Regions from separate parts of the Citrobacter sp. U14242 genome, predicted to be linked through region 3. Evidence: riboswitches for the same ligand, from Rfam matches in the RefSeq annotation. Region 3 holds a riboswitch; each other region holds the start of a gene.
The links. Region 3 has a riboswitch for cobalamin ahead of ACLJXE_RS17215 (cobyrinate a,c-diamide synthase). Riboswitches for the same ligand answer to the same signal wherever they lie in the genome.

Region 1 (10,854 bases), on a different contig from region 3:
GTGGTCATGGCCGTGCAGAATGCCACATTCTCATCGGCTGATTTTGCATCTGGCGCTTCGTGTTCTAATAGCCAGGCCGTTCGACGCGCAATCGCTGCACCGGAATCCACCAGTCGCGTCCCTTCCGGGAGGACTTGTAATAGCTCTTCCTGTAATAGAGGGAAATGGGTGCATCCAAGGACCACCGTATCAGGGGGTTCCGACATCCGCAGCCACGGTCGCAGAATACGGCGCAGTTCTTCCAGCGAGACGGGCTCACCGTGCAGCTTCGCTTCTGCCAGTTCCACCAACTCAGCGGATCCCAACATCGCTATCTGACACTCGTTAGCAAACCGTGCTATCAATTCGTGTGTGTACGAGCGTTTCACCGTCGCGCGCGTCGCCAGCAGTCCTACAATACCATTCGCCGTGAGGCGCGCCGCGGGTTTAATCGCGGGCACCACACCGACAACCGGAAAAGCGAACTTTTCACGTAATGCGGGGAGTGACACCGTGCTGGCGGTATTGCATGCGATAACCGCAAGTGCGAGGGGGTAGCGTTGCTGAACTGCGGTAACAATCTCAACAACACGCTCCACAATAAACTCTTCGCTTTTCTCACCATAAGGAAAGGCGACGTTATCGAAAGCATATATATAGTGGAGATCCGGCAGGAGATTCCGGATCTCATTGTAGACCGACAACCCACCGACGCCGGAATCAAACACCAGCACGGTGGGACGTGAATCAGAAGGTGTAGCTGCCAGACAAGGTGTATTCCCGTCCTGCAGTTGGGTAGCCATAAACTGTCTCGTAATCTTTATCGAACAGGTTGGCGATTTTACCACGAACTGTCAGCTGTGAGGTGATCGGATATGACACTGCCAGATCCCACAAACTCACACCGCCCATTTTTACCGGTTGATAAGTAACGTAGTCCGTATCGTATCGCGTCCCCAGATAGTGATATGTCAGGCCCCAGTCAAAATCATAGACCTGCCAGTCGAGTTGGTATTTCACCTGCTGTTTAGAACGCCGAGCCAATGGCTCGTTGGTAATCGCATTACGCGAATCCACGTAGTCGTAGCTAAGCGTATGCGCCAACGGCCCGGTGTCGAAGTTTGCAGTCGCTTCGATACCTTTAATACGCGCTTTGCCTTCGTTGTAGTACTTCTGAGTGTGGGTGTTGTAGTCGATCATGTCATCGATATCGTTGCGATACCCCGACACGCGCCAGTTAACACCTGATGTTAACCCTTCAAACGCCCCTTCCCACTGCTTACTCTCTTCGGGATCAAGGTTTGCATTGCCGTAATAGCCATGCAACTGACCCAGATTTGGCGCTTTGTAAGATGTGCCATAAGAGGCAATGAAACGATAGCCTTCGATAAACTCCCATCCGGCACTGGTTTGCCATGTACCATGACGACCAAACTCGGAGTTGTCATCACTACGTGCTGCACCTTCGAAGGTGAAGTCACCAAGCTGCTGCAATCCCGTTAAATAGAGTCCAGTATTACGTTGGTCGTAACCGTCCGTAACATACCCAGTGCCTGGCTCCGTAGTTTGCTTTTGCCAGTCCACACCTGCACCAATATTACCGTGGCCAACAACTATGCTGTTTGACCACTGAACATTATATTGCTTCATATCATCCAGCGTGGCCGAGGAATCATAGCGGCCATAGTTCGGATCATAGTTGTAGTCTTTACTGTGGCTGTAGCTCGAAACCAGTTGTGACTGAATAAGCTCGCCATTAAAACGTAACCCAGCGTCCCAGCTCTGGCTATAAAGCTGTCGGGTATCCAGTAGAGCCGAGCCAGGAGAATAATACGAGTCATAATCTGTGCGGTTATCATAACCATAACCACGAACGAACCCGCTCCATGTCTCGGAGAAGTTGTGCTCCAGTGCGCCATACAGCGTCTTGCTTAAGAAACCGTCTTTATCCGGTTGAGCCTGTGCGCCAGTGCTACCGTAGGCCACGACATCGAAGCCTTTGGTGTAGGCATAATCGCCCATCAACGTGACACGCGTATTTTCGCCAAGCTGTTGTTGGGTTGAGATATCGTAATTCTGATACCCATTGCTTCCCACGCCAGCGGTCAATTCCGTCCCTGGTTTTTCACGCGTAGTAATGATATTCACCACGCCGCCAATCGCATCCGAACCATATATAGCGGAACGCGGCCCGCGGATATACTCAATACGTTGCACCAGCGATACCGGGAACTGGCTAAGATCGGCTGAGCCGCTAACTCCCGCTAAATTAAGACGCACACCATCTATCAAAACCAGAACATGGCTGGCGTTAGTGCCGCGAATAAAAATAGACGAGTTTTGCCCCATGCCGCCACTTTGTGCGATATCAACACCAGGCAAACGACGCAGTACATCGTTTACCGAGGTAGATTGCCAGCGATCGATGTCCTGACGTGTAACGACGGTGATGGGTGCAAGTACTGCACTTAGAGGCTGCTGAAAACGGTTGGCAGTAACGACGAGAGTATCTGGGCTAGCATCCTGCGCCCAACCAGAAGATGCCGCAACGGAAAGCGCCGTCAACAGCAACGATTTTTTAATCATTGTAAAGCATCCACAATATAAGAAGGATGCCGCAGGTCCACCGATAGTACGCGATAGTGAAAACCAGATGCGACGTTAGCCGGCAGGTCTTCGGGCTTGGAAGGTTATTCTGGATACCGAATAAAAAGAAATGAAGACTTCCCACCCACAGGCAGTGTCTGCTTTACGCTCTCATTTCACCTTTCCTTACCGCTGCGCGTCAGCTCCAGATTCACACTGGATTCCCTTTTAACTCACAGGACCGGAAAACGGATGCTACAGTTTGTTACAACCTACTGTCCAGACCGGATATCACAATATCGTAAATCATCAATAACTGGACATCTGATGAGCAATCCCTACAATCCCCGCGTACTTTTATTTTTCAGGACGCATCATGACCCCCGAACACCTTCCGACAGAACAGTACGACGCACAGCTAGCTGAAAAAGTGGTGCGTCTGCAGAACTTAATGACGCCATTTTTTACAAAGGCTCCGGAAGTGTTCCGCTCACCGGTTAGCCATTACCGTATGCGTGCCGAGTTCCGTCTGTGGCATGACGGGGACGACCTGTACCACATCATGTTCGACAGCCAAACGAAAAACCGTATTCGTGTCGACAGCTTTCCGGCGGCCAGTGAGCTTATCAATACGCTGATGACGGCAATGATTGAAGGTGTACGCAACAACCACGTCCTGCGTCACAAACTGTTCCAGATCGATTACCTTACCACCCTGAGCGATCAGGCAGTGATATCCATGCTGTACCATAAAAAACTGGATAATGAGTGGCGCCAGGAAGCCGAAGCGCTGCGGGATGCGCTACGGGCGCAAAACCTGAATGTGCACCTGATCGGCCGGGCGACCAAAACTAAAATCGAGTTGGATCAGGATTATATCGACGAACGTTTACCTGTCGCGGGCAAAGAGATTATCTACCGCCAGGTTGAGAACAGTTTCACGCAACCGAATGCTGCGATGAACATTCAGATGCTGGAATGGGCGATTGATGTCACCAAAGGTTCAAAGGGCGATCTGCTGGAGCTGTACTGCGGTAATGGCAACTTTTCATTAGCGCTGGCGCAGAACTTCAACCGCGTACTGGCCACCGAAATCGCCAAGCCGTCCGTTGCTGCAGCCCAGTACAACATCGCAGCTAACCATATTGATAATGTACAAATTATCCGTATGGCAGCCGAAGAGTTTACGCAGGCAATGAACGGTGTTCGCGAATTCAACCGTTTGCAGGGCATCGATCTGAAGAGTTACCAGTGTGAAACCATTTTCGTTGACCCACCGCGCAGCGGACTGGACAGCGAAACGGAGAAAATGGTGCAGGCGTATCCGCGGATTCTGTACATCTCCTGCAACCCGGAGACGCTGTGTAAGAACCTGGAAACATTAATCCAGACGCATACTGTCTCACGTCTGGCGCTGTTCGATCAGTTCCCGTATACGCACCATATGGAGTGCGGCGTATTACTGACCGCGAAATAACTTTTTGTAGACCGGATAGGCGGTTACGCTGCCATCCGGCGCTGTGCCGGGCGCGCTTTGCTTGCCCGGCCTACAAATCTTATTCCGCGATTTCCTGCTTACGGTTACGCACTTTAAAGCCGATCCAGAACACCAGAATCACCGACAGTACCGCCGGGAAGAAGTTAGAGCCAATATCCGGATATTCAGCACGTACAACGGTGCTGTACAGCAGAACACCGAGAATAAAACAGGCTGCAGCCAGGCCCGGTAGCCCCACAGGCATGGTGCGATTCTGGTAACGTTGATGCAGACAATAAACCGTCAACACCAGCGAAATAATCGGGAATACAGAGAATGGCACAATGGAGCTAAACAGCGCCGCGAATGTGCCATTGATCGATAAGCCGGCAACCAGCGCCAGCAGCAGCGTACCTTTATCTTGACCTGACTGTTTCATTGCTCGTCCTTCTCGTTACTCGGAGTGGTGCGTCATCTTCTCTTGTTCACGGCGGTACCAGTAAAATGCGCCTTTTGCGATCATGCGCAGTTGCAATACCAACCGCTCTTCCAGTTGCCGACGCTGTTCAGCGCCAACATCCAGTGCTTCTGCCCCGGCACTGAACACAATCGTTACCATGGCTTCGGCTTGCGCTTCAGTAAACGCGCGAGGCATATGGTTTTCGAGTTCCAGATAGTCCGCAAGTTCCGCAATGAAGTGCTGAATTTCACGCGCAACCGCTGCACGAAACGCTGCAGAGGTGCCCGAACGCTCGCGCAATAATAAACGGAAGGCGTTGGGATTGTTGCCGATGAACTCCATAAATGTTGAGACCGAGGTACGGATCACACTACCGCCTTTGGCGATACGCTGACGTGCCTGACGCATCAACTGGCGCAGCATCAGACCACTCTCATCCACCATCGTCAGGCCGAGCTCATCCACATCGCGGAAATGGCGATAAAACGAGGTTGGCGCAATGCCCGCTTCACGAGCAACTTCTCGTAAACTTAGGCTGGCAAAACTACGCTCAGCGCTGAGTTGACTAAATGCGGCTTCGACCAGCGAACGCCGGGTTTTCTCTTTTTGTTGCGCTCTAACGCCCATCACGATGTCTGAATCCTTCCACATACCTTGCTGGCACTATACCAGAGATTAGGCGGTTGGCATGGCTTTGTGAATGATTGTTTACGCGCAGTTTGTGCTTCGACTTCGCAAAAAAGCACAACGATAATTGGGTTATCCCAACAACGATGTTACTATTCTGTTGCTTTTATGTATAAGAACAGGTAAGCCTGACCATGTCACATTCCTACGATTACGATGCAATAGTAATAGGTTCCGGTCCCGGCGGCGAAGGCGCTGCGATGGGTCTGGTTAAGCAAGGAGCGCGCGTCGCGGTTATTGAGCGCTATCATAACGTCGGCGGAGGCTGTACCCATTGGGGCACAATCCCGTCGAAAGCGCTCCGCCACGCAGTCAGCCGTATTATCGAATTCAATCAGAACCCACTTTACAGCGACCATTCCCGACTTCTTCGTTCTTCTTTCGCCGATATTCTCAACCATGCTGATAACGTCATTAATCAGCAAACGCGTATGCGGCAAGGTTTTTACGAACGTAACCACTGTGAAATTCTGCAGGGAAATGCCCGTTTCGTTGACGAACACACCATTGCTCTGGAATGTCACGACGGTACAGTGGAAACACTCACCGCAGATAAGTTTGTGATTGCCTGCGGCTCGCGCCCCTACCACCCGACTGACGTCGATTTTTCGCACCCGCGCGTTTACGACAGTGATTCTATCCTCAGCCTGCATCACGAACCTCGTCATGTTCTTATTTATGGCGCAGGCGTGATTGGCTGCGAATATGCATCGATCTTCAGAGGGATGGACGTAAAAGTTGATTTAATCAACACCCGCGATCGTCTGCTGGCATTCCTCGATCAGGAGATGTCCGATTCGCTCTCTTATCACTTCTGGAACAGTGGCGTGGTTATTCGCCATAACGAAGAGTATGAGCAGATTGAAGGCTGCGATGACGGCGTCATCATGCACCTGAAATCCGGTAAAAAACTGAAAGCCGATTGCCTGCTATACGCCAACGGTCGTACCGGTAACACCGATTCGTTAGCGCTGGAGAATATTGGTCTGAAAACGGACAGTCGCGGGCAGCTAAAAGTAAATAGCATGTATCAGACCGCACTGCCGCATGTGTATGCCGTTGGCGATGTGATCGGTTACCCAAGCCTGGCCTCCGCAGCCTACGATCAGGGACGTATCGCCGCTCAGGCACTGGTTAAAGGTGAAGCTACCGCGCACCTGATCGAAGATATTCCGACCGGAATTTATACCATTCCTGAAATCAGCTCCGTCGGTAAAACCGAACAGCAGCTAACGGCAATGAAAGTCCCATACGAAGTCGGTCGCGCCCAGTTTAAACATCTGGCTCGCGCACAAATCGTCGGGATGAGTGTCGGAACGCTGAAGATTTTGTTCCATCGCGAAACCAAAGAGATTTTGGGGATCCATTGCTTTGGGGAACGCGCAGCCGAAATTATTCATATCGGTCAGGCGATCATGGAGCAAAAAGGTGGTGGTAACACCATCGAGTACTTCGTTAACACCACCTTTAACTACCCAACCATGGCAGAAGCCTATCGGGTAGCCGCGCTAAACGGCTTAAACCGCCTGTTTTAACGCGTTGTCGAAATGGCCATCCATTGCCCCACGGATGGCCTCTGCCAGCTGTTCATAACGGCTGCGTAACGGCGAACCCGGACGGTACACCAGGCCAATAGTACGGCGCGGTTCCGGCTTAATGCACGGCAGATAGACCACACCATCACGCTTACGCTCTGGCGGAACGGCTAGTGCAGGCAGTAAGGTAATGCCACTACCTGCCGCAACCATATTGCGCAGCGTTTCCAGACTGGTTGCCCGGAAATGGGTGTCTTCATCAGCACCTGCTTCAAAGCAGAAGCCCATCGCCTGATCGCGCAGACAGTGCCCATCTTCCAGCATCAGCAGTTTTTCACCTGCTAAATCTGACATCGGCACACAGTCACGGTTTGCCCATGGGTGATCTTCATAGATCGCCAGCATCATAGGCTCATCAAACAGCGGCACTTCAATGAACGCCTCACTTTCCTTGACCAACGCCAGGATTACGCAGTCGAGCTTACCGCTATCCAGTTGCGCCAGCAGCTGATGCGTCTGCGCTTCATGCAGGTACATTTCCAGTTTCGGGAAGGTCTGGTGCAACATAGGGATAATATGCGGCAACAGGTATGGCCCCACTGTCGGGATCAAACCAATGTGCAGCGGGCCAGACATTGTCTCGCCTTGTTGACTTGCCATTTCCTTGAGCACTTTGACCTCGCGCAGCACGGTACGCGCCTGATCCACCAGCAGTAAACCTGCCTGAGTGAACAGTACTTTACGACTCGTACGCTCCAGCAGCATAACGCCAAGCTCATCTTCCAGTTTGCGGATTTGTCCGCTAAGCGTTGGCTGGCTGACGTGGCAGGAGTCCGCCGCTCGCCGGAAGTGACGATGCTCGGCTAGCGCCACCAGGTATTCAAGATCACGAATATTCATTATTCATCCTCCATCGCCACGATAGTTCATGGCGATAGGTAGCATAGCAACGAACGATTATCCCTATCAAGCTTTCTGTTTAATAATGCACCACAGAAACGGAACGGTACCCTTTAACCCTTGAAGCGCCTGTCCGTTCTCATACTCGAAATAACTAAAGCCAACGTGAACATTTGCGGACCTCTGGTCCGCTTTTTTTTTGCGTAAAAAAGCCCGGCTTAATACCAGGCTGGATGGATACAACTATGTGCTGTTGTTACGTTGCTACCGTGCTCAGTGCATCAGCGACACGTTTGAACCGTTCGAATCGGCTCCGCAACATACGGTGTTTCGCCGCATCCGGCTCCAGGCGAATCACTGGCGGCAGGGCCGCTTTAATCGCCTGTTCAAAACCTGAATAATCACCGGTTCCCACGGCAGCACACATTGCAGCCGCCCGGCAACCGGACTGTTCAATATCAACAATCTCAATCGGCAAATTACTGGCATCGCAAAACATTTGCATCCAAATACGCGAATGCGTTGGCCCCCCGGTAAAACGAATTGATTCCGTGCCGTCACAGAGCTGCAACAATTTGTCCTGATGCAATAAATGCGAAAAAACGACACCCTGATAGATTGCGTAAACCATATCCGCAACATCGTGATGGCCTCCTAACCCGAGAAATCCACCACTCAATGAATCGCAGTAGTTTGAACCGTACAACCAGGGGAAAAATAGAATACAGTCCTGTTTCTCGTAGCCACGAGCCGCCCATTGGTTGAGCGTGTCATGATCGTCCAGTAAATCGGGGAAAAAACGATCAATAAACCAGGTCAAATTACTGGCAGAAGTAGGGCTTCCTTCATGGGCAAAGTATTGCCCAGGGATACTGAATTTCCCCCACACATACGGATATTCTGCCGGAATGATGTTATCAAAAACGCGGGTGGCAATAGACCATGTTCCAGCAACAGCGCTGAGTTGCGTATTGTCATACACTCCGGAGGTCATTGCTGCGCCAACAACATCAAAGACGCCGCCAAAGACCGGCGTTCCCGGTTTTAATCCACACAATACGGCAGCGTCTGTCGTAACGACTCCTGCCAGATCGGCGGAGCCGATCACCTTAGGCATACACCCCATCATCTCTTCAATGCCAAATAGCGAGAACAATTCAGGATCGAATTCATTACGTTGCAGATTGAATAACTGGCTACCCGAAATATTGGTTTCTTCACAGGTAAATTCAGCTGTAAGGCAGTAACGTATGTAATCGTGAGCCATCAAAACATAGCCCGTGCGTGCGTAATTCTCTGGCTCATGCTGCTTCAGCCACCCCAACAACGCGACCGGATGAGAAGGCCATAGTTGTTGGAAACTGCGTGGATAAGCCAAACGATCGATATCCTGCGCCTTCCAGGCAGTCACCAGGGGCTGGGCCCGAGAATCAGAGGACACAATACCATTGCGTACCGGGTGCCCTGACTTATCGACCAGATAAAGCCCCTTACCGTGTGAGGAAAAACCAATCCCGCGAATCTGTTCCGCTGAAAGATGGCTCTCTGTCAACGCTCGCCGGATAACTTCACAGGTTGTCATCCAGAGGTCTGTCATATCACGTTCACAAAACCCCGCCTGCGGACTCAATAATGGTAAGGTCTGGGCGGCCACAGTGATTTCCTTACCCTCGGCAGTGTAGAGCCCCACTTTGGTAACCGTGCCGCCCAAATCAATGCCCATATAGTAATGGTCCATCGTATTCTCCTTATCCGGCGATAAGCGACCGCTCGTCATACCATCCAGCCGCCTGCATCTTGCTCTCTATCCACTGGCGTGCGTGAATAATTTCCAGTAATGGCTCTGCAGATTTTTCCGTCCACATTTCTATCAAGAAGGTTCCCCGATAGTTAAGTTGGCGTAATATTTTGAATAATTTGATAAAATCTACGCAACCTTCACCAAAGGGAACATCGCGGAACTGCCCTGGGGAATCCGGTGTCACTGGAAATGTGTCTTTAAGATGGATTGCGGCAATCCGATCAATACCTTTTGCCAGTTCACTCTCCAACTCGTTGCCCCATGCAGTTAGATTGCCGACATCAGGATAAACGGCAAACCATGGAGAATTAATTTTGGCATCCAGCAATTTCCATTTACTGATGGAGTTAATAAAAGGTGTATCCATAATTTCCACAGCGCACATAACCTGTGCGGCCGCAGCTTGTTCAGCCGCCCAAGCCATCGCATCTTCAAACCAGGCAATAGTTTCATCATTTTGCGGCTCATAATAAACGTCATAACCGGCAAGCTGGATGGTTCTAATCCCCAGATCCTGCGCCAGTCGTAGCGCTTTTTGCATAATAATTCGCGCTTGCTGTCGGGTATCACTATCGCGACTGCCAAACGGAAAGCGTCGATGGGCAGAGAGGCACAAGGTTGGAATACGTACCCCTGTCTTCTGAATGGCGCTGATAATTTCCATACGGTCCGCAAGGGACCAGTCCAGGCGAGCCAGCCGGTCCTCACTCTCATCCACCGACATTTCAACAAAATCAAAACCGCATGATTTAGCCAGTGCAAGCTTCTCGACCCAACTGGTGTTCCTGGGGAGGGCCTTTTCATAAATACCTAACGGGTGGCTACGCATTATCTTCCCTCACGAGTTGCCAATTGTTGTTGAAACGCTTTCCGGCTGTTATTCATGGCGCGCCGTGCCTGCCATTTTTGTTTGAAGAACTTAAATGCCAGTGCGGCAATCAATGTAATCCCCCATACTGCCAGATTAAAATGCAGGCTAAGACCTAGCAGGCTAAGCCCGGTAGCGATAACCTGGAGCACCAATAGTGCGCAAAATACATGAGCAACTTTGCCTACCCCACCGAACGGATCGGTACCGCCCAAAACAATGGCCAGTACTGTGAGCAGAAGATAAGAATCGCCATACCCCATACGAGCGGAATTGAAGCGGGCAAGCATAATCAGCCCCGCCAGGACACATAACAGACTGGAGATAGCATAAATAGCAATCAGCACGCGCTCGGTGCGAATGCCGCTAAACCAGGTTGCATTAATATTGCTTCCGCACATATAGATGACTTTTCCTGTGCGTGTTTTTCCAAGGAATAGAGCCAGCGCGAGAGTCGTAATGATAAAAATCACCATCGGAACCGGCATCCCATAAATGACCTCTGACCCAATGCTACGGACTATCGGTGGCATACCACTTAAGGCAGCGCCTTTAGTGAGG
Region 2 (10,854 bases), on a different contig from region 3:
GTTAGCGATGATCATCTTCTTCACTTTGTGCTCACGCAGATGTCTCGCCACCAGCTCGATGGTCTCGCCGGCACCCACTAACAACACGGTTACCGTGGAAAGGGATTCAAAGATCTGACGCGCCAGCGTACAGGCAGCAAAGGCAACTGACACCGCGCTGGCGCCGATATCCGTTTCTGTGCGTACACGTTTCGCAACGGAGAATGATTTCTGGAACATACGTTCCAGCGCACTGGCGTTCAGGTGGCCTTTTTGCGAGTCCGCAAACGCTTTTTTCACCTGCCCCAAAATTTGTGGCTCGCCGAGCACCAGTGAATCCAGACCACTGGCAACGCGCATCAGATGGCTGACAGCATCGTTGTCCTGATGCCAGTAGAGGCTACTGCGCAGGTCTTCTTCGTTCAGATTGTGGTACTCACACAGCCAGCGAATCAGCGCTTCCTGCAGGTTATCCTGCTCTTCTACGCTGAGATACAGCTCTGTGCGGTTACACGTCGACAGCACTACCCCGCCCTGCACCATTGGCTGCGCAAGCAGGCTGTCCAGCGCCTGATCGAGCGTGTCCGGCGAAAACGTTACGCGTTCTCGCAGCGATACAGGTGCCGTTTTATGGTTAATACCAAGCGCTAAAAGGGTCATGTGTGCGGGAATAGTACCAGCGTTGATAAGGTTAGACTGCGTGCATCATACAGGATGCGTGCGGCCAATAAAAGAGACTGCCCCCTTTTGGAGTAATAGCTTACGGTTTAAATTAAGATAACGTGACCGTAGACGATATTCACGGTCGGCGCTAGCATTAAGGGTTATAACTGCAACCGCTGGCATGATTTTGCCGGATGGCAAAACGCGTCTTTTCCGACCTGCGGATTCAGTTTGTAGGCCTGATAAGCGCCGCGCCATCAGGCAATTAATGCACCGTATTACAAGGATTTGTCATCATTATGACTCTGCCTGATTTTCGCCTGATCCGTCTGTTGCCACTGGCAAGCCTGGTTCTCACCGCTTGTGCGCTCAACGCGCCGAAAGGCCCCGGCAAAAGCCCCGACTCTCCACAGTGGCGCCAGCACCAGCAGGAAGTGCGCGCCCTGAACCAATATCAGACACGCGGTGCGTTTGCCTATATTTCTGACCAGCAAAAAGTGTATGCCCGCTTTTTCTGGCAGCAAACTGGCCAGGATCGCTACCGTCTTCTGCTGACCAATCCGTTGGGTAGTACTGAACTGGAACTGAACGCGCAACCGGGCAACGTGGAACTCGTCGACAACAAAGGGAAGCACTACACCGCTGACGACGCTGAAGAAATGATCGGCAAACTGACCGGGATGCCCATCCCGCTGAACAGCCTGCGCCAGTGGATCCTTGGCTTGCCTGGCGATGCAACAGATTACAAACTCGACGATCAATACCGCCTGAGCGAAGTGAATTACAGTAAAGACGGTAAAAACTGGAAAGTCGTGTACAGCGCCTACGACAGCAAAACACAGCCGGCGATGCCTGCAAATATGGAGCTGTCCGACGGCGACCAGCGCATTAAGCTGAAAATGGATAACTGGATTGTGAAATGATGACCCACTGGCCCTCCCCGGCGAAACTGAATCTGTTTTTATACATCACCGGACAACGTGCGGATGGTTATCACACGCTACAAACACTGTTCCAGTTTCTCGATTATGGCGATGAGATTAGTATCAACGTACGCAGCGACGGTCAAATTCGCCTGTTAACGCCAGTGGATGGCGTTGAGCATGAAGACAACCTGATTGTGCGCGCCGCACGCTTGCTCATGAAAACCGCCGCGGAACGCGGTCGCCTGCCAACCGGCAGTGGCGCAGACATCAGCATTCACAAACGTCTGCCGATGGGCGGTGGTCTGGGCGGTGGCTCATCGAATGCCGCCACCGTTTTAGTGGCACTGAATCATCTATGGCAGTGTGGGTTGTCTGTAGATGAACTGGCGGTAATGGGCTTAACGCTGGGTGCCGACGTACCGGTATTCGTACGCGGTCACGCAGCCTTTGCTGAAGGCGTAGGAGAAGTCCTGACGCCGGTCAATCCAGCAGAAAAGTGGTACCTGATCGCTCATCCAGGAGTCAGCATTCCAACGCCGGTGATTTTTAAAGATCCTGACCTCCCCCGTAACACGCCAAAAAGGTCAATAGAAACGTTACTAAAATGTGAATTCGGCAATGATTGCGAGGTTATCGCAAGAAAACGTTTTCGCGAGGTTGATGCGGCGCTTTCCTGGCTGTTAGAATACGCGCCGTCGCGCCTGACTGGTACAGGGGCTTGTGTCTTTGCTGAATTTGACACTGAGTCCCGTGCTCGCCAGGTGCTTGAGCAAGCCCCGGATTGGCTCAAAGGCTTTGTGGCGAAAGGTGTCAACCTCTCCCCATTGCACAGAGCGCTACTCTAAATCATTTGGGTTTCAGGAAGATGGCGAGATGACGAATCGCCAGACACGTACAAAAGTATGTGACTGGTGTGAGAAATTGATGCCAGCGCACATGAAACGTGAATGATGACGAGTAAGCCGGGCAAGCTGAGTTGCGGTGACAACGTCACCCCGTTCCAGACGTTGCATCGCGCTCTTTAATACACCGCCTGGAGAGGATACTGCCTGGCCCGCACAGTTTTCGGCAGATTCTTTCCACCAATGGACGCATGCCTGAGGTTCTTCTCGTGCCTGATATGAAGCTTTTTGCTGGTAACGCCACCCCGGAACTAGCACAACGTATTGCCAACCGCCTGTACACTTCACTCGGCGACGCCGCTGTAGGTCGCTTTAGCGACGGCGAAGTCAGCGTACAAATTAATGAAAATGTACGCGGTGGTGATATTTTCATCATCCAGTCCACTTGTGCCCCTACTAACGACAACCTGATGGAATTGGTCGTTATGGTTGATGCGCTGCGCCGTGCTTCCGCAGGCCGTATCACCGCCGTTATCCCTTACTTCGGCTATGCACGTCAGGATCGTCGCGTACGTTCTGCTCGTGTACCGATTACCGCTAAAGTCGTCGCGGACTTCCTGTCCAGCGTTGGCGTTGACCGCGTCCTCACCGTTGACCTGCATGCTGAACAGATCCAGGGATTCTTTGATGTGCCGGTTGATAACGTATTCGGTAGCCCGATTCTGTTAGAAGACATGCTGCAGCTGAATCTGGACAACCCGATTGTGGTTTCTCCGGACATCGGTGGCGTCGTGCGTGCCCGCGCTATCGCTAAGCTGCTGAACGATACCGATATGGCTATCATCGATAAACGTCGCCCACGTGCGAACGTTTCTCAGGTGATGCACATCATTGGTGACGTTGCAGGTCGTGACTGCGTGCTGGTTGATGACATGATCGATACTGGCGGTACGCTGTGTAAAGCAGCTGAAGCGCTGAAAGAACGTGGTGCCAAACGCGTATTTGCTTATGCAACTCACCCGATCTTCTCAGGTAATGCGGCAAACAACCTGCGCAACTCAGTAATTGATGAAGTCGTTGTCTGTGACACCATTCCACTGACCGACGAAATCAAAGCACTGCCGAACGTGCGTACGTTGACCCTGTCGGGTATGCTGGCCGAAGCGATTCGTCGTATCAGCAACGAAGAATCCATCTCTGCCATGTTCGAGCATTAATCGAGCCCGGCTCAAAAACCCGCTGCGGCGGGTTTTTTTATCTGTAACACTTATTTGTATGACTTATGCCTCCTTCACCTGCCATTTAGTTGACAGATGATGCGCTCATGGATGAAACATTATTGTGAATAAATTATTTTCCTCACATGTGATGCCTTTCCGCGCCCTCATCGACGCTTGTTGGAAAGAAAAGTATACCGCCTCACGTTTTACACGTGATCTGATCGCCGGGATAACCGTTGGGATCATTGCGATTCCGCTGGCAATGGCACTGGCAATCGGTAGTGGCGTTGCACCACAGTACGGCCTGTACACCTCGGCCGTGGCTGGGATTGTTATCGCCCTCACCGGGGGCTCACGCTTTAGCGTATCAGGCCCTACCGCCGCCTTCGTGGTGATTTTGTATCCGGTATCGCAACAGTTTGGGCTGGCAGGCCTGCTGGTCGCCACGCTAATGTCCGGGATATTCCTGATCCTTTTCGGCCTCGCTCGCTTTGGCCGCCTGATCGAATATATTCCCGTGTCAGTCACGTTAGGCTTTACATCGGGTATTGGTATTACCATCGGTACCATGCAGATTAAAGATTTTCTTGGTTTACAGATGGCCCATGTCCCGGAGCACTACCTGCAGAAGGTCGGTGCACTGTTTATGGCATTGCCAACCATCAACTTCGGCGACGCCGCCATTGGCGTAGTCACGCTGGGGATCCTGATTTTCTGGCCACGGCTGGGGATCCGTCTGCCTGGCCACCTTCCGGCGCTGCTGGCAGGCTGTGCGGTAATGGGTATTGTTAACCTGAGCGGTGGGCATGTCGCTACTATCGGTTCCCAGTTTCACTACATACTGGCCGATGGTTCGCAAGGTAACGGTATTCCGCAGTTGCTACCCCAACTGGTATTACCGTGGAATATGCCAGAATCAAACTTTACGCTAAGCTGGAGCTCATTACAGGCGCTGCTACCTGCCGCCTTCTCGATGGCGATGCTGGGGGCGATTGAATCCCTGCTGTGTGCCGTCGTGCTCGATGGAATGACAGGGACGAAGCATAAAGCCAATAGTGAACTGATTGGTCAGGGCCTGGGTAATATTGTCGCCCCGTTCTTTGGTGGTATTACCGCCACCGCCGCGATTGCCCGTTCAGCGGCTAACGTTCGTGCCGGCGCAACGTCGCCAATTTCTGCGGTCATTCACGCGATTCTGGTGATCCTTGCACTGCTGGTGCTGGCCCCGTTGCTCTCCTGGCTACCCCTTTCGGCAATGGCTGCCCTGCTGTTGATGGTGGCGTGGAACATGAGTGAAGCACATAAAGTTGTGGATCTGCTGCGCCACGCGCCGAAAGACGACATCATCGTCATGCTGATGTGTATGTCTTTGACGGTGCTGTTCGATATGGTTATCGCTATCAGTGTCGGTATCGTACTTGCCTCCCTGCTGTTTATGCGCCGTATTGCGCGCATGACGCGTCTGGCACCGGTCAACGTAGACGTACCAGACGATGTACTGGTACTGCGCGTTATTGGCCCACTTTTCTTTGCCGCAGCAGAGGGACTCTTTACCGATCTCGAATCTCGCCTCGAAGGAAAACGCATTGTGGTACTGAAATGGGACGCAGTACCGGTACTGGATGCAGGCGGTCTGGACGCCTTCCAGCGTTTTGTTAAACGCCTGCCGGAAGGTTGTGAGTTGCGTATCAGTAACCTGGAGTTCCAGCCGCTACGCACCATGGCGCGCGCGGGTATCCAACCCATCCCTGGTCGTCTGACGTTCTTCCCGAACCGCGATGCCGCACTGGCAGATATTTAATCATACTATGTTACCGGCTTGCGAAGGCTTGCCGGTAACACTTCTCTTCTGTAAACGTGTCTGAGTTGCTATTATCCAGTTTCCCTGGTTCTGATGATATCTGCAACGATGAACGCTGATACTGCATTTATATTCCGTGAAATAACTGAGGCTGATATTTCGGCCGTTCAGTCGTTTATTATCCACCATTTAAATCTCTATTTTAACGCTAACCGACCGGAACCTGAACCGCATGCAGATGTATTAAATCTGCGCTCACACTACCTCCATCAGCCGCGAAATCTGTTGCTCGGCGCATGGAATAACCGACAGCAACTTATCGCTACGCTGGCGGTCTGCCAGTACGATGACCGAATACCGGCACTGCGTGGACGCTATCAATTATCCTCAACCGCAGAAATTTGTCGCTGCTATGTCGCACAGGAATATCGTCGGCAAGGCATAGGCAGCCAACTTGTCCTGCTGGCGGAACAATTTTGTGACCGACAACAATATAAAACACGCTATCTGCACACCCACCATTTTTTACCTGGTGGCTATCAATTTTGGTTGCGAAATCACTTTACCGTCTATTTTGATGAAGGTGGCGAACAGCAAATCGTGCACATGGAAAAATATCAATAAAAATGTGACATCGCGCAAATAATTAAATATCACGATAAAATTCGTTATTAATCGTGCTCAGTTCGGCAAAGAAAACATTAATTGATCAACATCAAACAATTCTCATTTAGTTTATCGACATTTGTGCTTTTCACATAATTAATGTCATAAGTACAAAAGCAACAGATTGATTTCATTGAATTAAAAACTGAAAGTGGCATCACCCCTACTTATTCAAGCGGTTGACGGGGCTATTCGATACCGATAGAGTCCCCACCGACAGTATTTCAGAATCTATTTATCATTTTGAAACGGAATATGGTGCGGATTATTTTAATCTTATGCCATAGCTGCCCCCGCAACTGTAAGCGGAAACTGAATATCACTGTGTCGTGGATTATCCACGACAGGTCACTGTAAAGAACGCATTTATGGGAAGGCCGATATTCAGATTGCCGCGAGCCAGGAGACCTGCTGTCAAGGTTGTATACATTGAGTGGACGGGATGGTCCATGGGGTGATTTATTTGACGAATGAATAATATAATTTCTGAACAAATTGGCAACAATATGTTTTATATTCATATTATCTTGCCCGCCGTTCACGATTAGATGTCATCTATCGTCATGTGCCTGTCCCGAATTTATGGAACGAAATGAACCATGACCAGACGTTCAGATTCTGGCATGAACGGGACAACGCTAATGCACGCAAAAATAACTTCTGCTTATTGCAAACTTTCACTTCTGGCACTGACTGGCGCAGCACTCTTCCTGACCAGCAATATGGCTTCTGCGGCTAAAACAGAATATCCACTAACGATCAAAAACTGTGGCAGGGATATTACCTTTAATCATGCGCCAAAACGCGTGACTACCGTTGGACAAAACAGTACTGAAATTCTCTATTCCCTGGGTCTGGCCGATCGTGTTGTTGGGACATCACTGTGGTTTAGCCCGGTATCTGAACAGTACAAAGCGGCGAATGACAAGATTGCGGTCATTGCGCAAAACATCCCGAGTTTCGAAGGGATTATTGCGAAAAAACCGGATCTGGTGGCCAGTCAGTTTGAATGGCAGATTGGCCCTGCGGGCACAGTTGCCTCTTACGAACAATTTAGCGAATTACACGTTCCGGTTTATACCGCCCCGGCCGATTGCGCCAAAGACAACGAAGACGGCGGTGACGGCGTGCGTAAGAGCATGTTTGATATTGCCATGGTCTATCAGGAAATTGCTGACCTGGCGAAAATTTTTGATGTACAGGACAAAGGCGATGAACTGATTGCCAGCCTGAAAGCACGTGAAGCCGCCGCGAAAGCTAAAATTGCCGGTATGGACAACCCGGTATCTGCCGTCTTTTGGTTCTCCAGCGCTGACCTGCAGCTTGATCCCTATGTCGCCGGGAAATTTGGCCCCGCGGCGTGGATAGCGCAATCTCTTGGGGTGAAAAATGTCATTGATTCTGCCGAGGAGTGGCCAACAGTAGGTTGGGAAACCATTGCCAAAGCCAACCCATCGGTCATCGTCCTCGGCGAGATGGGCCGTCGCCGCTTCCCGGCCGATGACTGGAAAGTCAAAATGGAATACCTCACGTCCGATCCTGTTACCCGGCTGATCCCGGCAGTGAAAGAAAACCACCTGCCGGTAATCGACGTGCAGACCATGAACGCGGGTATCAGAACCATTGACGGGCTGGAAAAACTCGCCGATGCGCTGGTGCAATATGGCCTGGCGCACCCTCAGACGACTCACTAACTCTCGTCGCGCGTTATGCCTTATGCGGGCATAGCGCCTTTTCGTACTCCGGGAAGTCGTAAACAATGAGCGAATTACGCAGGACGCGTCATGCCATGAGCCAGCTTGCCAGCCGGACGCTATTCCACACGCTGTGGGTCAGCATGGTGATGTGCGGCGTCCTTCTGGCGGGCATTTCAATCGGTGAGACGGTTATCCCGTGGCAACATGTCAGCCATACGCTGGCAAACCGCTTGTTTGATACACAGTATGCGGTAGATGCGCTTGATGCCGGGATTATCTGGAACTACCGCCTGACCCGTGCGCTGGTTTCCGCCTGCTGCGGAGCCTGTCTGGCGATTTCAGGCGTGGTTCTCCAGTCGCTGCTGCGCAATGCGCTGGCCGAACCTTACCTGCTGGGTATTTCTGCCGGAGCCTCAACGGGTGCGGTGCTCATCGCCCTGACCGGACTTGGCGCAGGGATCATTTCCATGTCGCTTGGCGCGTTTATTGGCGCGCTGACGGCATTTCTGTTTGTCGCGCTATTGGCGATGGCGGCAAGGGGCAAAAGCGGCTCGGCCACCACGCAAATCATTCTCGCCGGGATTGCCAGTTCGCAGTTGTTCAATGCCATTACCTCACTCATCATTACGCGTTCAGCCAATGCCGAACAGGCTCGGGGCATCATGTTCTGGCTGCTGGGCAATCTCAGCGGGGTACGCTGGCCGGATGTCGTGCTGGCAATCCCTACTGCGCTGATTGGCATTGTCGTTTGCTTTTGCTACGCCCGCCATCTGGATGCTTTCTCGTTTGGCGCGGAATCGGCGGCATCGCTGGGCATTCCCGTTAAACGCACCCGTGGCGTACTGATTGCCACCGTGACAGGGATGACGGCCATCATGGTGTCAATCGTCGGCGCCATTGGCTTTGTCGGACTGGTCATTCCCCATGCTGCGCGATTACTGGTGGGAAATCAGCACCATCGCCTACTGCCCGTCAGCGCACTTATTGGCGCCATTTTCCTTATCGTCGCGGATGTTATTTCACGCACCTTACTTCCAGGACAGGTCCTGCCGATCGGCGTGATTACCGCACTGGTCGGCGCACCGGCATTTGCCATCATTTTGATACGAGGGAATCCGGGGAAATGACCGCTAATCCTGTGATAAACGCCCAGCATCTCTACTGGGAGGTCAAAGGCAAAGCCATCGTCAATGATGTCTCTTTTCAGGTATCGCGCGGCGAGTTTGTCGGCATTATCGGCCCCAATGGTTCCGGGAAAACGTCGCTGATTTCGCTCCTGGCAGGTTTACTGAAACCCTCTTCCGGGCACGTCACGCTAAATCATCAGGATATTCGTCGCTATTCACGCCGCCATCTGGCGCAAAAGGTGGCACTGGTTGAACAACAGGCTGAAACCAGCGAGCGTCTCACCGCCATTCAGGCGGTTTCGCTTGGTCGCACGCCATGGCTGAGCCTGCTGTCGCCGTGGTCGAGGAAAGACGACGACATTGTGCAGACGATGCTGGAGAAAGTCTCCCTACAAAACATGCAGCATCGCTGCTGGCATACCTTCTCCGGCGGAGAGCGTCAACGTCTGCACATCGCCAGAGCGCTGGCACAACAGCCGCAGGTACTGCTGATGGATGAGCCGACAAACCATCTTGATATCCAGCATCAGATTGGCCTGCTCAATCTGGTTAAACGTGAAAAACTCACCGTCATCGCCGCCCTACACGACCTGAATCATGCGGCGATGTTCTGCGATCGCATCATGGTGATGAAGGCCGGACAGCTGGCGATGCAGGGACGTCCTGCCGCCATTTTTACCCGTGAAAATCTTAATAGCTGGTTTGGGATCGACGCGATTGTCGAACACGCCCCCGACGAAGCGAACTGTTTTATCCGTTACCAACGCCCCGCGTAAACACCGAAAGGAACCGCAATGAAACGTGTTAAGCAAATTTTGCAAATCTTATGCCTGTTAGCCTTCACCTCGACAGCTTTTGCACAAACCTACGAAGTGCTGATGAAAAACCGCGGTACAGGCGGCCCGATGGTTTATGAGCCGGACTATCTGGCGATCCAGCCAGGTGATAGCGTGAAGTTTATCCGCAAACATAAGAGCCACAATGCCGCATCAATTGCCGAACTCTCTCCCGCCGGATACCCCGGTTTTATCGGCAAAATCGATGAAGAAATTGAAGTGAAATACGACAATGCAGGTTTCTACGGTATCAAATGTTCACCGCACTACGCGCAGGGCATGATCATGCTGATTAAAGTCGGCGACGCCGTTTTACCCGACAGCTACCGCGCGTTCAAAGCCCCTGGTCTTGCCGATAAGCGTTTTCAGGAAATTTATACCCGCATCGATAAACAGTAACGCCGTCATAAAGGGAGAATAACGGTGGTGGATAAAAAAACGCTTAGCGAAACAATCCAAACTCAGCGACGCGATTGCCTGTGCAAGCTGACGACATTTGTCGGCGCAGCGGGCGTGACCGCCGCCGTCTGGCCACTTATTTCCGCGCTGGGTCCGGATGATAAAACTGTGGCGGAAAATGAACCTGTTGATGTCTCCCTCGCTGGCGTAACGGCAGGCCAGACGGTGAAACGTATCTGGCAGGGAAAACTGATCCTGATTCGCCACCGCACGGCGGAGGAGATCGCCGCGGCGCGGCAAGCTGATCTGCGTTTACTGGCCGATCCACAAGCGGATAGCGAGCGGGTGGCAGCGGCACATCCACAGTGGCTGGTCGTACAAGGTTACTGCCCACATGCTGGTTGTGTCCCCTATGCCAACCCCAACGGACAGGGCTGGGTCTGCCCGTGTCATGGTTCCGAGTTTGATACCTCCGGGCGTGTAACGCGAGGCCCGGCCACAGCGAATCTGGCCATCCCTGACTTTAGCGTGTCGGCTGACGGCCTGAGTCTGCATATTGGTACGAAGGATGCCTGAGATGAAATCCGCTTATCCGTCCCCCCCCTGGTATCACCTGCAGTTTCGTCTTCCAGTCCCCCGCTCAGTCGCTGGCGTGTGGATCTTTGCTGTCGGTCTCATATTGCTGGTCATGCTGGGCG
Region 3 (10,854 bases):
TTTAAAGGTGACAATATAAATATCATTTGCTATGCGATGAAAATGAAATTGTGATGGTTGTTTGAAAATGAAAATCTGCCATGAGCAATATTTTATTATTTTATAAATATGCTTTTAATAAGGTTTCACTCCATTAGTCGGCATGTTTTTATAAAGGTGATGACAAGAATTTGCTATCACAACACGATTTTGACGTACATACCGCCCTCAGGTTGCCAACAATTTGCCGACATCGCTTTTTATAGTAAGTCTCGAAGTATTCTACGAGCCAGCAAGGAGACCGCTGGTAAAGACACGAACTCTGCTTAGAAGGTGTCACAATGAACGATTCACTAAAAGCGCAATGTATTGCCGAGTTTTTGGGTACCGGATTATTTTTGTTTTTTGGCATTGGATGCCTGAGCGCCCTGAAAGTAGCCGGTGCCAGTTTAGGGTTGTGGGAGATCTGCATTATATGGGGGCTGGGGATCTCACTGGCAGTCTATCTGACAGCAGGGATCTCGGGTGCGCATCTCAATCCCGCCATCACCATAGCACTGTGGCTGTTTGCCTGTTTTCCTGGTCGTAAAGTGTTGCCTTACTCTATTGCTCAGGTGGCTGGTGCCTTTGGTGGCGCTCTGCTCGCCTATTTATTGTATGGCAGTTTGTTTATCGAGTATGAAACCGTCCACCATATGGTGCGGGGGAGCCTCGAAAGTCTGCAGCTTGCCAGCATATTTAGTACTTATCCTGCCGCCGCACTCAGCGTCTGGCAGGCTGCACTGGTGGAAGTTGTGATTACCTCCATTCTGATGGGGATGATCATGGCGCTCACCGATGATGGCAATGGGATTCCCCGGGGGCCGTTAGCACCGCTACTGATCGGTATTCTGGTTGCTGTTCTTGGGGCATCTACCGGGCCGCTTACCGGATTCGCCATGAATCCGGCTCGTGATTTTGGACCTAAATTGTTCGCATGGATGGCGGGCTGGGGGGATGTCGCGATGACTGGGGGGCGTGATATTCCTTACTTTATTGTCCCGATCGTGGCACCTGTCATTGGTGCTTGTGCGGGGGCGGCAATTTATCGTTACTTTATTGGCAAAAACTTACCGTGTAATAGCTGTAAGCTTGAGGAAAAGGAGCGTTAGCTTCACGGAAAATGTTTATTTTTGAAATGTGATAACTGTTTTCGTGATCAGGTTTCCTGAACCGCTTAAAAAGTCTCCCAAGAATGGGAGACTTTTGTTATGTTCGAATACGCCTTTTATCATTGCTTTGGATAGCGAGATGAAAAGCGAGTGTAAATGATATGTTTTATTTATAACAATAAATTAACTGAGAGGTTTTATCATGATTTCTGCGAGCGCCCTGAACTCAGAACTCATTAATAAAATCGCACAGGATTTTGCGCAGGCCACCAGTCTGGCTGTTGTGGTTGTCAATATTCACGGTGATGAAATTTCTGAGCTTTTTAATTTCACTCCTTTTTGCCAGTTGATGCGCCAGCATCCTCAACATAGTACGCGATGTCGTATGAGCGATCGCTGTGGGGGGCTGGAAGCTTCAAAATCCGATCAACCCTGCATTTATCGCTGCCATGCCGGACTTACCGACTTCTCTATTCCGCTGGTCATTGCGGGACATCTGGTAGGGTTTGTCTTATGTGGTCAGGTGCGCTTAAGTAATGACGTGGGGCTGGTGGATATTCTGAACGTGGACGACCGTTGGCAAGCCGATCCCGAACTGGTGAGTGAATTTCGTAATGTACCGGAAATGGACTATTCGCGGGTTATTGCCTCAGCTGATTTGCTGAAGCTCATTGTAGAAAATTGTCTTAAAAAACAACTGAATTTCGTCGTAATCAAAGACAATCCGCAACAATCAGAGCCGGTGCGGGCTAATCGTAGTCCGAACCCTCATGACAGTAAAATGAAGAAAGCCTTGCGTTATATTGATGCGCATTTATCAGACGAGCTTCGTCTGGAGGATGTTGCCTCTCACGTTTATCTCAGTCCTTACTATTTCAGCAAATTGTTCAAAAAATATCAGGGGATAGGATTTAACGCATGGGTAAATCAACAGCGAATGGCGAGTGCCAAAGAGTTGCTTTGTCATAGCGACTGGAGCATTGCCAGTATTGCGCGAAATTTAGGCTTCTCACAAACCAGTTATTTTTGCAAAGTTTTCCGTCAAACGTACCAGGTTACGCCGCAGGCTTTCCGTCAGCAAATAAATGTCATCTCATCTGAAGATACAGCTTAAATAGCAATAATTTGCTATTGCCGATTTTTGATATCGTACGCTATGTCAGTCATTATAAAATGAAAAATAACTACAGCAGTCAATAAATTGTCATAGCGCAACAAAATAATAGTATTTGAGGGATAAACTGCACCAGTTTTTATTTTTGTGATGAGATACAGTGTCTGTGTGAAAGACTTTCTTTATTCTTTAATGACGCTTTCATTCAAAAAATGAACATGTGAATAAACGGGGTGAGGCCATAACATTGGTTGAATGTACCCGGCAAGATATTAATTTGAATTATTGTCATGAGGTCGTGAATTTGCCTCAAGACACAGAGCCAAATTAAATCGGCTCTTGAACTGACAGGTTTGCCACATTTGTGGTAGGGAAGGGGGTGAGAATCCCCCGCAGCCCCCGCTGCTGTGATGCTGACGACCCCGTATAGACCACTGATCGCAAGATTGGGAAGGGCGGGCGAGGACGACGCTAAGCCAGAAGACCTGCCTGTCGGTGACTACCAACAACTTCGGTGGGAAGTGGGTTGCGCAGATGCATACAGTCGAGAGACTGGGTATCTATACACCCCTACCACCCTGAACAGGATCAGGGTATGGCGGCCAGTTTTCACGCGTTTGTTCTTGCAGGTACCGGTAGCGGCTGTGGCAAAACCACGGTGACGCTGGGCTTGTTGAGCCTGATGAAAAAGCGCGGGTTACGCGTCCAGCCATGCAAAGTCGGTCCTGATTACCTTGATACCGGCTGGCACACCGCGGTGTGCGGCACGGCTTCCCGCAATCTTGATAGCTTCATGCTACCCACCTCTACACTGAATGCCTTATTTTGCGAGCAGATGCAGCACGCGGATATTGCCGTTATCGAAGGCGTTATGGGGTTGTATGACGGCTATGGAACGGACCCTGATTACTGCAGTACTGCGGCGATGGCGAAACAGTTGGGTTGCCCGGTCATCTTGCTGGTTGATGGCAAAGCGGTTTCCACTTCGATAGCTGCCACGGTGATGGGGTTTCAGCATTTTGATCCCAGTCTGAACATTGCAGGCGTGATTGTTAATCGGGTCAACAGCGAAACACATTACCAGCTACTCAAAGTTGCGATTGAGCGTTATTGCTCCGTGCCTGTATTGGGCTATGTTCCCCGCATGGAGGGCGTCGCACTCCCGGAGCGTCATCTGGGTCTGGTTACCGCTCGTGAGTCAGTTATCAACCAGCAGCCATGGCAGGATTTTGCCGCGACGCTGGAACAGACGCTGGATATCGACGCGCTGCTGAACTTAAGCATGTTAGACAACCTTCCTGTCGGTCAATGGCCCGCACTGCCTGCTGCAGACGCAGGTGCAGGATTAACGCTGGCCGTTGCTGATGACGAGGCGTTCAACTTTTATTACCCGGATAACATGACGTTACTGGCGCGTACGGGCCTCAATATTGTTCGTTTTAGCCCGCTGCATGATACCTGTTTACCAGACTGTCAGATGATTTGGTTAGGCGGTGGGTATCCGGAACTGCATGCTGCGGCCCTGGCCCGTAATGTCACCATGCTGGAGCAATTGCGAGCAGCGCATCAGCGTGGCGTCGCTATTTATGCTGAGTGTGGTGGTCTGATGTACCTCGGTAGCTCTCTGGAAGATAGCAATGGCGATATCTGGCCGATGGCGGACATCATTCCCGGCCACAGCAAAATGGGCAAACGGCTGACCCGGTTTGGCTACTGCGAGGCGCAAGCCACGCAGCAAACATTGCTGGCAACGGCCGGTGAAGTCCTGCGCGGACATGAATTCCACTATTCCGATTTTACCCCTGAAATCCCGGCAGTGATGAATTGCCGCAAGGTGCGTGATGGCAAAACGCTGCAGGCCTGGTCAGGCGGATGGCAGGTCGGAAATACCTTCGCCAGTTATCTGCACGTTCATTTTGCCCAGCGCCCCGAAATGCTCAATCACTGGCTGGCCGCTGCGAGGAACACGCTATGACGATACTTGCATGGTGCGTTGCCTGGCTGCTGGATTTTATCATCGGCGATCCGCAGAACTGGCCTCACCCGGTGCGCTGGATCGGCAACCTTATCTCCGCAATCCAGCGAGTCATTCGGCGTTATTGCCATAGTGATAGCACGCTGAGAATCGGTGGTGCCGTGATGTGGATCGTGGTGGTCGGTGTGACATGGGGCGTTTCCTGGGGGGTGTTGACGCTGGCGAGTTCTATTCACCCGTGGCTGGGATGGGGCGTAGAGGTGTGGATGATCTTTACCGTGCTGGCAGGGCGTTGTCTGGCGAATGCTGCGCTGGATGTCGAGCGTCCATTGCGTGCCAATAATCTTGCCGAAAGTCGGGAAAAACTCTCCTGGATTGTGGGACGTGATACCTCGCAGCTGCAACCAAAACAGATTAACCGCGCCGTGGTGGAAACTGTGGCGGAAAACACCGTTGACGGCATCATCGCGCCACTGTTCTTCCTCTTACTGGGTGGTGCGCCGCTGGCGATGGCCTACAAAGCGGTGAATACCCTCGATTCAATGGTGGGGTACAAACATGAAAAATACCGTGCTATCGGCATGGTTAGCGCCCGTCTGGACGATGTCGCTAATTTTATTCCGGCAAGACTGAGCTGGTTGCTGCTGGGTGTGGCGGCGTTTTTATGCCGCCAGGACGGCGCACGTGCTTTGCAGATTGGCTGGCGTGATCGCTACAACCATAGCAGCCCAAACTGCGCATGGTCGGAAGCTGCCGTGGCAGGGGCATTAGGTATTCGTCTGGGGGGGCCTAATGACTACTTCGGCGAGCGCGTTGAGAAACCGTGGATTGGCGATCAACAACGAGACATTTCTGTAGACGACATTTCCCAAACGATTCGATTGATGTGGGTAGCATCGACCCTGGCACTGGCGCTGTTTATTGCGCTGCGCTGGCTGTGGGTCGGTGTCGCCTGAGGACAACAAAATGCACTATATCCAGCAACCTCAAGCGATTGAGGCCAAAAGTTTCGACATCATTGGCGAGATTATCAGTGAAACTCGCCCGGATTATCAGTTTGCCAGTCCGTTGCATGAAGCCATCATCAAGCGGGTGATCCACACAACCGCGGATTTTGACTGGCTGGACATTCTGTGGTTTTCCAGCGGTGTACTGGAACAGTTTTGCGCTGCATTGAGTCGCCCGAGCGTGATTTATACCGATACCACGATGGCGCTTTCCGGGATCAACAAAACCCTGCTGGCAAAATTCGGTGGCGAATGCCGCTGTTACATCAGCGATCCACGTGTGGTACGGGCAGCAAAAGAACAGGGGATCACTCGTTCAATGGCTGCAGTCGACATTGCCGTGAAGGAAGAGGGCGAAAAACTGTTTGTCTTTGGCAACGCGCCAACCGCGTTGTTCCGACTGTTGGAACATGATGCAGCCGTCAGCGGTGTGGTTGGCGTACCGGTAGGATTTGTTGGCGCGGCGGAGTCGAAAGATGCACTGACACAAAGTCATCTGCCCGCCATTGCCGCATTAGGTCGCAAAGGTGGCAGCAACGTCGCTGCCGCTATCGTCAACGCCATGCTTTATCACATGCAGGGGGCGCGATGAGCGACCAGTCCTTCGATACGCCAGTGTGGCACAACGGTAAAGCGCTGCGTAAAGGGTACACCACGGGATCGTGTGCGACGGCGGCGGCAAAAGTCGCTGCGTTGATGGTGCTGCGCCAGCATCTGATCCATCAGGTTTCCATTGTGACGCCTTCCGGGGTGACGTTATGCCTGAACGTGGAGTCACCGCATATCGAAGGGCAGCAGGCGATTGCCGCCATCCGCAAAGACGGTGGTGATGACGTGGACGCCACGCATGGGATGCTGATCTTTGCCCGCGTGACGTTAGACGATAGCAAAGACATTGTCTTACAGGGCGGTGAGGGTGTTGGTACGGTGACCCGTAAAGGGATTGGTTTGCCGGTGGGCAGTTCGGCGATTAACCGGACACCTCGTCAGACCATTGAGTCCGCAGTACGTGAAGCGATTGGACCAAATCGCGGGGCAAAAATTGAGATTTTTGCGCCTGAAGGTGAAGAAAGGGCGCAAAAAACCTACAACTCGCGCCTGGGGATTCTGGGCGGTATTTCGATCATAGGTACCACGGGCATTGTTACGCCGATGTCGGAAGAGAGCTGGAAACGTTCGTTATCGCTGGAACTGGAGATCAAACGCGCGGCAGGGCTGGATCGCGTAGTGCTGGTACCGGGTAATCACGGCGAACGTTTTGTGCGTGAACAGATGGGGCTCGACACACAGGTTGTGGTCACTATGAGCAACTTTGTCGGTTACATGATTGAAGAAGCGGTGCGCCTGGGATTCCGCCAGATCGTGCTGGTGGGCCATCCCGGCAAACTTATCAAAATCGCGGCAGGGATCTTCCATACCCATAGTCATATTGCGGATGCCCGCATGGAAACGCTGGTCGCTCACCTCGCATTACTTGGCGCGCCGTTGGAACTGCTGACGCTGGTCAGCGACTGTGACACGACCGAAGCTGCGATGGAACATATCGAAGCATACGGTTTTCAACACATTTACAACCATTTGGCGAAGCGTATTTGTATGCGCGTCCTGCAAACCTTGCGTTTTACGAAAAATCCTCCGACCTGCGACGCCATCATGTTCTCTTTTGATAATCAGGTCCTCGGCAGCAATCGTCCGGTCGCGGAGATCGCAGAGGAGATGGAATGTTAACGGTTGTTGGGATGGGGCCCGCTGGGTTGCATTTGATGACGCCAGTGGCGCGCGACGCGGTTGCAATGGCCGATGTGCTGGTCGGTGGCAAGCGACATCTGCAGCAGTTCCCGGATTTTGCCGGTGAACGGTTTGCTCTTGGTGCCAATATTCCGGAGCTATTGAATTGGATCGGCGAACATCAGGAGCGAAATGTGGTGGTACTGGCCTCAGGTGACCCGCTGTTCTACGGCATTGGCACGCGGATGGTGGCGCATTTTGGTATTGAAAATGTGCGCATTATTCCTGGTATTAGCGCCGTTCAGTATCTGTGTGCGCAAGCGGGTATTGATATGAACGACATGTGGCTCACCAGTAGCCATGGTCGCAGTGTCTGTTTTGATGAACTGGCGCGACATAACAAGGTTGCGATGGTGACCGACGCGCTGTGTGGCCCGCGTGAAATTGCGCAGCAGTTGGTTGCCAGAGGCAAAGGACATCGCTGGATGGTGATTGGCGAAAACCTGGCGATGGACAATGAGCGTATCCACTGCCTGCCTGTGAGCAAAATTACAGCCGACTATGACATGAATGCAGTGGTGATCCTCGATGAAAGATGAGCTTTTTCTACGTGGAGAGAACGTGCCGATGACCAAAGAAGCGGTACGTGCACTCGCCCTCTCAAAACTTGAATTACACCGCGCCAGCCATCTGATTGATATCGGCGCGGGAACCGGCAGCGTGTCGATTGAGGCGGCGTTGCAATATCCAGGGCTGCGTATCACGGCGATCGAGCGTAATCCGGATGCGCTCAGATTGCTGGACGAAAACCGTCAGCATTTTGCCTGTGCAAACATCGATATTTTTCCAGGTATCGCGCCGATGACGATTGCGGAAAAAGCCGATGCCATTTTCATGGGCGGTAGCGGCGGCCATCTGACCGATCTGATCGACTGGTCAATGCGTCAGTTACATCCCGCAGGGCGACTGGTGATGACATTTATCCTTCAGGAAAACCTGAACACCGCTCTGGCTCATCTGGACCACCTTGGCATACAGGGTGTGGATTGCCTGCAACTGCAGGTTTCCTCACTTTCCAGGCTGGGTAGTGGTCACTATTTCAAACCGAATAACCCCGTATTTGTTATCGCCTGTCAGAAGGAAGGAACCCATGTCTGAGATTTTTGATCCCCGTAGTGTGTGGTTTGTTGGTGCAGGTCCTGGCGATCGTGAACTGATTACCCTCAAAGGTTACCGGTTGCTCCAGCAGGCACAGGTGGTTATCTATGCCGGATCGCTGATTAACACTGAATTACTGGAGTATTGCCCGGCCGGAGCGGAATGTCATGACAGCGCCGAACTGCATCTGGAGCAGATCCTTGATCTGATGGAAGCGGGTGTGAAAGCCGGTAAAACCGTCGTGCGTCTGCAAACCGGTGACGTTTCTTTGTATGGCTCTGTACGTGAACAAGGCGAAGAGCTGACCAAGCGAGGGATCGACTGGCAGGTGGTGCCTGGCGTTAGTGCGTTCCTGGGCGCGGCGGCAGAGTTGGGCGTCGAGTATACCGTACCGGAAGTGTCGCAGAGTCTAATCATTACCCGTCTGGAAGGTCGCACGCCGGTACCGGAACGTGAACAACTGGAGTCGTTTGCCAGTCACCAGACATCGATGGCGATTTATCTTTCCGTCCAACGCATCCACCGGGTTGCTGAGCGTCTGATTGAAGGCGGTTACCCGGCGGCCACGCCAGTGGCGGTTATCTACAAGGCAACCTGGCCGGAAAGCCAGACCGTGCGCGGTACCCTGGCAGATATTGGCGACAAAGTTCGCGACGCAGGGATCCGTAAAACGGCGCTCATTCTGGTCGGTAACTTCCTGGGCTCGGAGTATCACTACTCCAAACTCTATGCGGCGGATTTTAGCCATGAATACCGTAAAGCCTGAATCACTTGCGCTATTTTGCCTGACCCCCGGCGGCGTTGTGCTTGCTAAACGTCTGGCGGCGATGCTGCCGGTGACCTGTTTCACCAGTGAAAAACTGCTGGAGGAGGGGTTTATTCCTTTCGACAACGGTTTTGCTAACACTGCGCGCGATGCGTTTGCGAATTACTCAGCGCTGATTTTTATCGGTGCAACTGGCATTGCAGTGCGTGTGCTGGCTCCGCTGGTCAACGACAAATTTTGCGATCCGGCTGTGGTGGTCATTGATGAACGTGCCCAGCATGTCATTAGCCTGCTCTCCGGTCATGCGGGGGGGGCTAATGCACTGGCGCGTTATCTGGCGGGGATGTTGGGGGCCGACCCGGTCATTACCACCGCGACGGATGTTAACGATATGGCGGCGCTGGACACACTGGCGTTTCAGTTAAATGCCCGCATGAATGATTTCCGCTCGGCGGTCAAAATTGTTAACCAGATGCTGGTCAGCAACAAACGGGTTGGTCTGTGGTGGGACGACGAACTGGCACAGGACGTCAGCCATTGCGACCGCCGTGGATTTATCACGGTGACCGATCTCAATCAGCTTCCTGAACTGGATGCGCTGATTTGTATTACCTTGCGCAACAATCTGCCTGAGCTGCCAGTTTTGCACTGGAAGCTGGTACCGCAGCGAGTGGTTGCCGGAATTGGCTGTCGTCGGGATACGCCGTTCCCACTGTTAGCCGCGCTGCTGGCACGCCAACTCGAAGCCCAGCGCGTCGACCCGCTGGCGTTAAAAGCCATTGGCAGCATTACGCTGAAAAAAGACGAACAGGGGCTTATCCAGTTGGCCTCCTGTTGCCGCGTGCCTTTCGAAACCTTTACCGCTGACGCGCTGCGTGAGCATGAACACCGTTTTCCAGCCTCATCGTTTGTTCGCAAAACGGTGGGTACAGGAAGCGTTTCCGGTCCTGCAGCCTGGCTGCTGAGCCACGGACAACTGTTAGGCGAGACCCTGCGCGAACAGGGCGTCACGATCACTTTGGGAGTTTCACACTGATGTTAAGCGTAATTGGAATTGGCCCTGGCTCGCAGGCAATGATGACCATGGAAGCCGTTGAAGCTCTCCAGGCGGCAGAAATCATTGTTGGCTATAAAACCTACACCCATCTGGTAAAGGCGTTCACCGGCGATAAGCAGGTGATCAAAACCGGAATGTGTAAAGAGATTGAACGCTGCCAGGCCGCAATTGAACTGGCGCAAGCTGGCCACAACGTGGCGCTGATTAGCAGCGGCGACGCCGGGATTTACGGTATGGCTGGGTTGGTACTTGAGCTGGTCAGCAAGCAAAAACTGGATGTTGAGGTTCGGCTGATCCCAGGGATGACGGCAAGTATTGCCGCCGCATCATTGCTTGGCGCACCGCTGATGCACGATTTTTGCCATATCAGCCTGAGTGACCTGTTAACGCCGTGGCCGGTAATTGAAAAACGCATTATTGCCGCAGGTGAAGCTGACTTCGTTATCTGTTTCTACAACCCGCGCAGTCGCGGTCGTGAAGGACACCTGGCGCGTGCATTTGAACTGCTTTCCGCCAGCAAGAGCGCACAAACACCAGTAGGTATCGTGAAGTCGGCCGGTCGTAAAAAGCAGGAAAAATGGCTGACTACGCTCGGTGATATGGATTTTGAACCGGTGGATATGACCAGTCTGGTGATTGTCGGCAACAAAACCACCTATGTACAGGATGGGCTGATGATTACACCGCGGGGTTATGTGCTGTGAATTACGGTGAAGTGCTGGTTATGGGCGGCACCAGCGATGCACGCATGCTGTGCCAGCAACTTGATGCGGCAAATGTCGCTTACACCCTGTCGGTGGCGACGCCGACAGGTAAGCAACTGGCAGGTGACATCAAAGGTCAGGTTCGCTGCGGGCGTCTGGAGCGCGAACAAATGATTGCCTGGTTGCAGGAAAACCGGACGCGCTGGGTGATTGAT

Region 1: linked by a shared signal. The riboswitch ahead of btuB (TonB-dependent vitamin B12 receptor BtuB) and the one ahead of ACLJXE_RS17215 (cobyrinate a,c-diamide synthase) in region 3 are both predicted to bind cobalamin.
Region 2: linked by a shared signal. The riboswitch ahead of ACLJXE_RS11015 (ABC transporter substrate-binding protein) and the one ahead of ACLJXE_RS17215 (cobyrinate a,c-diamide synthase) in region 3 are both predicted to bind cobalamin.

What each region holds. Positions count from the first base shown of each region.
Region 1 is NZ_JBKGLW010000014.1:121,902-132,755, reverse strand. Features, by position in the region: gene murI (glutamate racemase) at 1-782, opposite strand, end outside; gene btuB (TonB-dependent vitamin B12 receptor BtuB) at 727-2,565, opposite strand; cobalamin riboswitch at 2,629-2,826, opposite strand; gene trmA (tRNA (uridine(54)-C5)-methyltransferase TrmA) at 2,942-4,042, shown strand; gene ACLJXE_RS21150 (YijD family membrane protein) at 4,122-4,481, opposite strand; gene fabR (HTH-type transcriptional repressor FabR) at 4,497-5,132, opposite strand; gene sthA (Si-specific NAD(P)(+) transhydrogenase) at 5,324-6,724, shown strand; gene oxyR (DNA-binding transcriptional regulator OxyR) at 6,707-7,624, opposite strand; gene ACLJXE_RS21130 (FGGY-family carbohydrate kinase) at 7,881-9,362, opposite strand; gene ACLJXE_RS21125 (L-ribulose-5-phosphate 3-epimerase) at 9,373-10,254, opposite strand; gene ACLJXE_RS21120 (ABC transporter permease) at 10,254-10,854, opposite strand, start outside.
Region 2 is NZ_JBKGLW010000006.1:11,058-21,911, reverse strand. Features, by position in the region: gene hemA (glutamyl-tRNA reductase) at 1-639, opposite strand, end outside; gene lolB (lipoprotein insertase outer membrane protein LolB) at 942-1,565, shown strand; gene ispE (4-(cytidine 5'-diphospho)-2-C-methyl-D-erythritol kinase) at 1,562-2,413, shown strand; gene prs (ribose-phosphate diphosphokinase) at 2,680-3,627, shown strand; gene dauA (C4-dicarboxylic acid transporter DauA) at 3,752-5,431, shown strand; gene ACLJXE_RS11020 (GNAT family N-acetyltransferase) at 5,540-6,055, shown strand; cobalamin riboswitch at 6,298-6,528, shown strand; gene ACLJXE_RS11015 (ABC transporter substrate-binding protein) at 6,739-7,791, shown strand; gene ACLJXE_RS11010 (FecCD family ABC transporter permease) at 7,857-8,921, shown strand; gene ACLJXE_RS11005 (ABC transporter ATP-binding protein) at 8,918-9,697, shown strand; gene ACLJXE_RS11000 (pseudoazurin) at 9,716-10,156, shown strand; gene petA (ubiquinol-cytochrome c reductase iron-sulfur subunit) at 10,181-10,732, shown strand; gene ACLJXE_RS10990 (cytochrome b) at 10,734-10,854, shown strand, end outside.
Region 3 is NZ_JBKGLW010000010.1:32,019-42,872, reverse strand. Features, by position in the region: gene pduF (propanediol diffusion facilitator PduF) at 321-1,130, shown strand; gene pocR (transcriptional regulator PocR) at 1,333-2,244, shown strand; cobalamin riboswitch at 2,577-2,752, shown strand; gene ACLJXE_RS17215 (cobyrinate a,c-diamide synthase) at 2,840-4,219, shown strand; gene cbiB (adenosylcobinamide-phosphate synthase CbiB) at 4,216-5,175, shown strand; gene ACLJXE_RS17205 (cobalt-precorrin-8 methylmutase) at 5,186-5,818, shown strand; gene cbiD (cobalt-precorrin-5B (C(1))-methyltransferase CbiD) at 5,815-6,954, shown strand; gene ACLJXE_RS17195 (cobalt-precorrin-7 (C(5))-methyltransferase) at 6,948-7,553, shown strand; gene ACLJXE_RS17190 (decarboxylating cobalt-precorrin-6B (C(15))-methyltransferase) at 7,543-8,112, shown strand; gene ACLJXE_RS17185 (cobalt-precorrin-4 methyltransferase) at 8,105-8,878, shown strand; gene cbiG (cobalt-precorrin 5A hydrolase) at 8,859-9,914, shown strand; gene ACLJXE_RS17175 (precorrin-3B C(17)-methyltransferase) at 9,914-10,639, shown strand; gene ACLJXE_RS17170 (cobalt-precorrin-6A reductase) at 10,636-10,854, shown strand, end outside.